DNA from 2 places in the Aneurinibacillus sp. XH2 genome. Region 2 is predicted to be linked to the other one. Evidence: a T-box and tRNA genes for the amino acid it is inferred to sense, from the RefSeq annotation. Region 2 holds a T-box; the other holds one or more tRNA genes.
The links. A T-box is a leader RNA that pairs with one kind of tRNA and senses whether it is charged. The one in region 2 lies ahead of serS (serine--tRNA ligase), so its partner is inferred to be a tRNA-Ser.
Positions count from the first base shown of each region.

Region 1: it has a tRNA-Ser gene. The T-box ahead of serS (serine--tRNA ligase) is inferred to sense a tRNA for this amino acid. The anticodon was not compared.

Region 1 covers NZ_CP014140.1:2,679,644-2,683,058, reverse strand. Annotated here, with positions in the region: gene ACH33_RS13260 (polysaccharide deacetylase family protein) at 1-731, opposite strand, end outside; gene ACH33_RS13255 (BrxA/BrxB family bacilliredoxin) at 1,068-1,502, shown strand; tRNA gene ACH33_RS13250 (tRNA-Ser) at 1,785-1,878, shown strand; tRNA gene ACH33_RS13245 (tRNA-Ser) at 1,887-1,978, shown strand; tRNA gene ACH33_RS13240 (tRNA-Met) at 1,999-2,075, shown strand; tRNA gene ACH33_RS13235 (tRNA-Pro) at 2,124-2,200, shown strand; gene ACH33_RS13230 (TetR/AcrR family transcriptional regulator) at 2,757-3,389, shown strand.
Region 2 covers NZ_CP014140.1:55,137-58,551, reverse strand. Annotated here, with positions in the region: gene ACH33_RS00325 (D-alanyl-D-alanine carboxypeptidase family protein) at 1-1,296, shown strand, start outside; T-box leader at 1,399-1,616, shown strand; gene serS (serine--tRNA ligase) at 1,667-2,953, shown strand; gene ucpA (SDR family oxidoreductase UcpA) at 3,131-3,415, shown strand, end outside.

The sequences.
Region 1 (3,415 bases), 1.0 Mb from region 2:
AGACTATCCACATTCCAATAGGTTAAAATTTGATTTGTTTCTTTTGATGCCAGCATCGTGTTTTGATCGACCGCGCCATACGGCGGGCGGAAATAAAAAATCGGGGCGCCTATTTTTTGAGAAATGTACTGTGTCGATTCGCGAATCATTTGTACTTGCTCATCTTTTGGCTTTTTACGCAGCGGTTGGTGATGCATCGTATGTGTACCGATAATATGACCATTAGCTATCATTTGCTTAGCTAACGCTATATGTTCGTCGGATTTCAAGTTCTCACCAATCCAGAAAAATGCGCCTTTCAGCTGATGTTCGTCTAAAATGTTGACAATGTCTTTCGTATATTTTCCTGGGCCATCATCGAATGTTAAATATACGGTGGGCCGCTTTTGCGAAATTTTGGCGATCATTTTTCCGACAGCTGGCATTGCTGGGGAAGTCGCCGCGTTAGCTGGGGATTTTTCTGGCTTAGCTGGATGCTGTTGTTTGGGTATCCTTGTTTCTTGAGGGGCTGACGGATTTGAGGATGTGTCTTTTTCCTTGTCCGGTTGTTGCCCTGTCTTCTCCTGTTCTTGTGCTGCTGGCGCTTTGCTGGACATCGAGTTTAAAAACGCGGTTGCCGATTTAACAGGTGAGCTGTCATTGAAAATCAAGTTGAGTTGTATAATGACACCGAATGACAATAAGGCAAGCCAAATTCTGTTTCTTCGTTTTCTCCTCCGGTCGTTCTCCACAACAATTCCCTTCTTTCTCTCTATAAAGCATAAACTTGGGCATAATGCCTATTTTACTATATAGACGGAAACAATGTATAGAAAGTTTCAGGAAAAATGAAGCTTTTCCAAGTCCGTGAGCTTGCTTTCGATCTTCACTATAAAATTATACATTAATAAACTTTTTTGGAAATAGGAAAAATCACTCAACCTGGCAACCTAGGCATAGCGGAATGCGCTGCGGAACTTTTCTCCTGAGAAAGAAATCGCTATAATGAAAGAAAATTATTTTTCGTTGCTGGCAATATATTAAGAGTGATGAAGAATATAAGAAATGACAACGGAGGGATTTATGTTATGATGTCGTATGACGAATATATGCGTTCGGTTATTCAGCCGATGCGCACAGAATTAACATCCGCAGGTTTTGAAGAATTACTGACACCGGAAGAGGTACAGGAGAAGTTCGAAGATATGAAAGGCACTGCTCTGGTGGTAGTGAATTCTGTGTGTGGATGCGCCGCAGGACTTGCGCGCCCGGCTGCCATTTATTCTGTACAGCACAGCGAGAAAAAGCCGGATTACCTTTACACGGTTTTCGCCGGCCAAGACAAAGAGGCAACTGCGAAAGCCAGAGAATATTTCACCGGTTATCCGCCTTCCTCTCCTTCTTTTGCCCTTATGAAAGACGGAAAGCTTGTTTATATGATGGAGCGCCATCAAATCGAAAACCGTCCTCTTGAAGTGATCGCAGCTGACTTAATGGGCGCGTTTGAAAAACATTGCGGGTAATTGGAATTTCTGAATCAGGAGCGTTGACTGACTTTTGTATTCGCTTTTTGCGAAGAAACTGTATTTGTGCGCCGCTTTGATCAAAGCGGCGCATGTAAAACATCAAAGGATGGAAACAGACTAAGGCCACTTTTTCGCTTTTGCTCATCATGCTGGTGGGAGAAAAGCCTAAGAGCGCAGACGAAGAATAGATGCAAAGCGGTCGTGTGATAAGCCTTTAAAAAACTATTGCATTCATAAAAAACTGATGATAAAATAAAGCTTGTCGCTGTTGATGAATATGGACAGGTGTCCGAGTTGGTCGAAGGAGCACGATTGGAAATCGTGTAGGCGGGGATAACTCGTCTCGTGGGTTCGAATCCCACCCTGTCCGCCATGCAATATGGAGAAGTACCCAAGAGGCTGTAAGGGGCTCCCCTGCTAAGGGAGTAGACGGGTCACACCGTGCGCGGGTTCGAATCCCGCCTTCTCCGCCATTTCACATTATTGCTATTGGGGCGGCGTAGCTCAGCTGGCTAGAGCGTACGGTTCATACCCGTGAGGTCGGGGGTTCGATCCCCTCCGCCGCTACCATATTACTTACTCTTGGTGAGTGCATTTGATGGTTTGAAATGTATGTTCCGGGAAGTGGCTCAGCTTGGTAGAGCGCCTCGTTCGGGACGAGGAGGTCGCAGGTTCAAATCCTGTCTTCCCGACCATTTTTCGTTTGGTGTCTGCATACATCGTGAATAGACAAGCCCTGATTCTTTTCTAAGGATTAGGGCTTTTTTTGTCGTATAAGTTGTATGAGAAGGTATGCATCGCTTTATTACTATAAAGCGATGCATACCTTCTCTTTATAAGTAAACGAGAAAACACTCGCGAGGCGCGTGCTACGCAGGGAGAGACAGACCGGCAACGTTTATTGATTCTCCTTAATATGTAAAAAATGCTTGTAGATGTAAAGTGTAAAGAGGATTTATATTGTCTTTCGATACATAACAATAAAGGGGGGGACAAACGTTTTTCTCCTTTTTTTAAATTGTAACTTGTTTCGATGAAGAAAATGGTGGATACTGGTATTGTAGGGTTTTTTGCCTAATTATTTTAGGAATGACTATATGAATGAGGGTGTTGCAATGCTTACCATCGTTGAATAGTAAAGGCTAAATGTAATTGCGAGAACCTTGAAAATACCGGGCTTTTCATGAAGTGCAATCAGTGGAGTTTTGCAACACCCTATTTGGAACAAATAGGAAAAAAGGAGAATATAGTATGGAAAAGAAATACTCCCCACGTGTAAAAAGAACAAGAGAGAAAATCTTGCAGTCCGCAGTGGAAGTCTTTTCACAAAAAGGGTTCCAAGCTTCAACGATTCGCGAAATTGCCCGTTTGGCTGGCGTAAATGATTTAACAGTATACCGTCACTTTGAAAGCAAAGAAAAATTGTTTAATGAAATGTTTCGACGCCACAGTTTGTTTACCGAAATTAGTGAGTATATCGTTCAGGGGATAAGTGATGACTTTGAGCGCGATATTCGTTTGATTATCAGGACATTTATTACGGTATTTAAAAAAGAATTGCCGTTGATTAAACTGTTGCTGAGCGAAGCGGAAAAAATGAAAGAATGCAGGAACTATACGTTTTTATTTACAAAAAATATTATCGAAGCGCTAACTTCCTTTTTCGAATATTATAAACTCGCTGGACAAATTCGTCGGGATGTTAACAGTCACGCGGTTGCTTCGGGGTTATACAGTATTTTGTTTGCCCGTGTATACGCTTTAATTTTATACGGGGAAGGGAAGCAGAACTCTGCCACGATTACAGAAGAAGAGCTTATGGAAGGTTGGGTCGATTTATTTGTTGCGGGAACGGTAAATTCCGAATATTCGTATGCTAAATAACGAACGAAAATATATGTTTTAAAAAA
Region 2 (3,415 bases):
CCGCTGGCTTTAGCATTGGCGTTGCTGATGTTCTTTTTGCCTATTTTTATGATAAATCCCGGACAGGCTCAGGCGGCTTCTCCAGCGTTGAATCTGGATGTCAAATCCGCCATTATGGTTGAGGCCACTACAGGGAAAATTCTTTATAAATACAATGAGAACCAAGCGCTTCCTCCGGCCAGTATGACTAAGATGATGACCGAATATTTAGTGTTGGATGCGATTAAAAAGAAAAAAATTACTTGGGACCAGAAAGTAACGGTTGACGATTACGGCGCGTTCTTAGGTAAATCGGGTAGTTCGGGTGTGTATCTTGCCAAGGGAGACGTACATACTGTAAAAGAGCTGTATGAAGCGATGGCGATTTACTCCGCCAATGATGCTACCGTTATGCTGGCCGAAACGGTGGCCGGTTCGGAAAACGAGTTTGTAAAGCTGATGAACCAAAAAGCGAAAGAATTTGGCATGACGCAGACATACTTCGCGAATTCAACCGGATTACCGCTTGCGGATTTGAAGGCATTCGCACCAGAATCCGCTGACAGGGATACTGTAATGTCCGCTCGTGACGCTGCTATTTTGGCAAAAGAGCTTATTACCCAGCATCCAGAAGTGTTGGAGACGACAAAAATTCCGCGGAAAATATTTCGTGAAGGTACGCCACAGGCTTTGAAAATGGATAACTGGAACTGGATGCTTCCGGGACTTGTAAAACAATACAAAGGTGTAGACGGTTTGAAAACGGGTCATACGAATGCGGCCGGTTTCTGCTTTACAGGTACGGCGGAACGGAACGGAGTGCGCCTGATTACAGTTGTTATGGGTACCAAATCATTTGTAAGTCGTTTTACAGAAACGAGCAAGCTGTTGGATTATGGGTTTAGTAACTATAAAATGCAGCCGTTGCTTGCCCAGGGCGCTCAAATTTCAGGTGGAGAGAATGCAAAAGTCAACAAAGGAACGGCAAAAGAAGTGGCCGCTGTGACCAGTAAGCAGGTGTTGTATCCGGTCAAAAAGGGAGAAGAAGGGGCTTATAAACCGAAGGCTGTATTGCAGGAAGTAACGGCGCCGGTAAAACAAGGACAAGCTGTAGGTTACGTAAAAGTTGTTGGGCCGAACGGCAAGTCGGATGAATTCCTGCGTCCGATCGACGAACAAAAGGCTGGCGGCACGTTGGTTGCCAAAGAAGAAGTGGAAGAAGCAGGCTGGCTTCGTCTTGCATTCCGTGCATTTTTCGGTTTCATTGGCGACATTTTTTCAAGCCTTGGGAACATGATTAAAGGCTGGTTCTCCTGATCATTGAACGTTTTTTCTTGATATTTATTTGCGAGATACATTTTGCATCTTGTTTCCGGATATAGTAGAGTATAGTTATATAGTTTTTTTCTAAACAAATAAGGAAAGGCTATGACGGGAACAAGTAAGCGGAAGCTGTGCGTCCAGAGAGTCGGTGGAAGGTGCGAACCGAACGGACAGGCCGCTGAAATCCATCTCTGAGCTAGCGGTGAAGAGCCGGATCATATTACATCCGTTATCATGTGTAAGAGGGCATACAGGCGCCATGCGAGCGCTGTATGCTGAATTAGGGTGGCAACACGGATCATCCCGTCCCTGAGTAGGGAGGGGATTTTTTATTTTCCAAGTAAGGATTCAGGAGGAGATATGCATGTTAGATGTTAAACGCCTTCGCAATGATTTTGCCGCTATTAAAAAAGCGCTGGAAACACGCGGCGAGAAATTGAATGAAATCGATAAATTCGAGGATCTGGATGTAAAGCGTCGCAGGCTGCTGGCGGAGAGCGAACAGTTGAAAAATAAACGTAATGTTGTATCGGATGAAATCGCGCGTTTGAAAAAAGAAAAGCAAAATGCGGATGATTTAATCGTGGAGATGAAAGAAGTATCCGCAAAAATCAAAGAATATGATGAACAGATCCGTGTGCTGGAAGAAGAAATTTCTCAGATTATGCTTGGGATTCCGAACGTGCCGCATGAAAGTGTGCCGGTCGGTTTGACGGAAGATGACAATGTGCCGGTGCGCCATTGGGGCGAGCTTCCGAAATTTACATTCGAGCCGAAGCCGCATTGGGATATTGCAGCTAGCCTTGGCATTCTTGATTTTGAAGCGGCGGCCAAAGTTACCGGAAGCCGTTTCGTGTTCTACAAAGGGCTTGGCGCGCGACTGGAGCGTGCATTGATTAACTTTATGCTCGATTTGCATACAACTGAACACGGCTATGAAGAGATTATGCCACCTTACATTGTGAATCGTGACAGTATGATTGGCACCGGTCAATTGCCAAAATTTGAAGAAGATGCCTTCAAAGTAGCGGATACTGATTATTTCCTCATACCGACAGCGGAAGTTCCGGTGACAAATTATCATCGTGAAGAAATTATTCCAGGAGATACGCTCCCGATCCGCTATGTGGCATACAGTGCTTGTTTCCGTTCTGAGGCTGGGTCTGCGGGGCGCGATACGCGTGGTCTTATTCGTCAACACCAATTCAATAAGGTCGAACTTGTCAAGTTCGTTAAACCAGAAACATCGTATGATGAGCTGGAAAGCCTCGTAAATAATGCGGAGAAGGTGCTACAGATTCTTGGGCTTCCGTATCGTGTAATGAGCATGTGCACAGGTGATTTGGGCTTTACAGCGGCGAAGAAATACGATATCGAGGTATGGTTGCCGAGCTATGATACGTATCGCGAGATTTCGAGCTGCAGTAACTTTGAAGACTTCCAGGCTCGCCGTGCGGGAATCCGTTTCCGGCGTGAAGCTAAATCGAAACCGGAATTCGTGCATACATTGAATGGTTCAGGCCTAGCAATTGGCCGTACGATGGCTGCGATCTTAGAGAATTATCAGCAGGAAGACGGTAGCGTTCTGATTCCAGAACCGCTTCGTCCGTATATGGGCGGTCTGGAAAAGCTTGTACCGAAAGCAAAGTAAGCATAGAGCAGAAAAGACGTACACAATAAGAACTGTGGTACGTCTTTTTGCTTTATATAACTTTTGAAGCACTGGCTAATTGTGAACAATTTGTAGAAAAAATGGTATTATTGTAGATATTTGTTCGTTTAATATTATAATTTAGGATAGATTAATTTCATTGATAGGAGAGAGAGAATGGGAAAGCTCAATAACAAAATTGCGGTTGTTACAGGAGCAGCAATGGGAAATGGGGAAGGTATTGCCAGAACTTTTGCAAAATACGGTGCTCATGTTGTACTGCTTGATATGTCTGAACGGGTATTTGAGGTTAAGCAACAACTCGAATCGCAAGGATATGCGGCTACAGCTTATCAGGTTGATGTGACAAACTTTACAGAAATTAAGCAATGCATCGATCAAGCCATTCAGGATTTTGGGAAAATTGATGTTCTTGTGAACAATGCAGGCGTTATTAGGCTT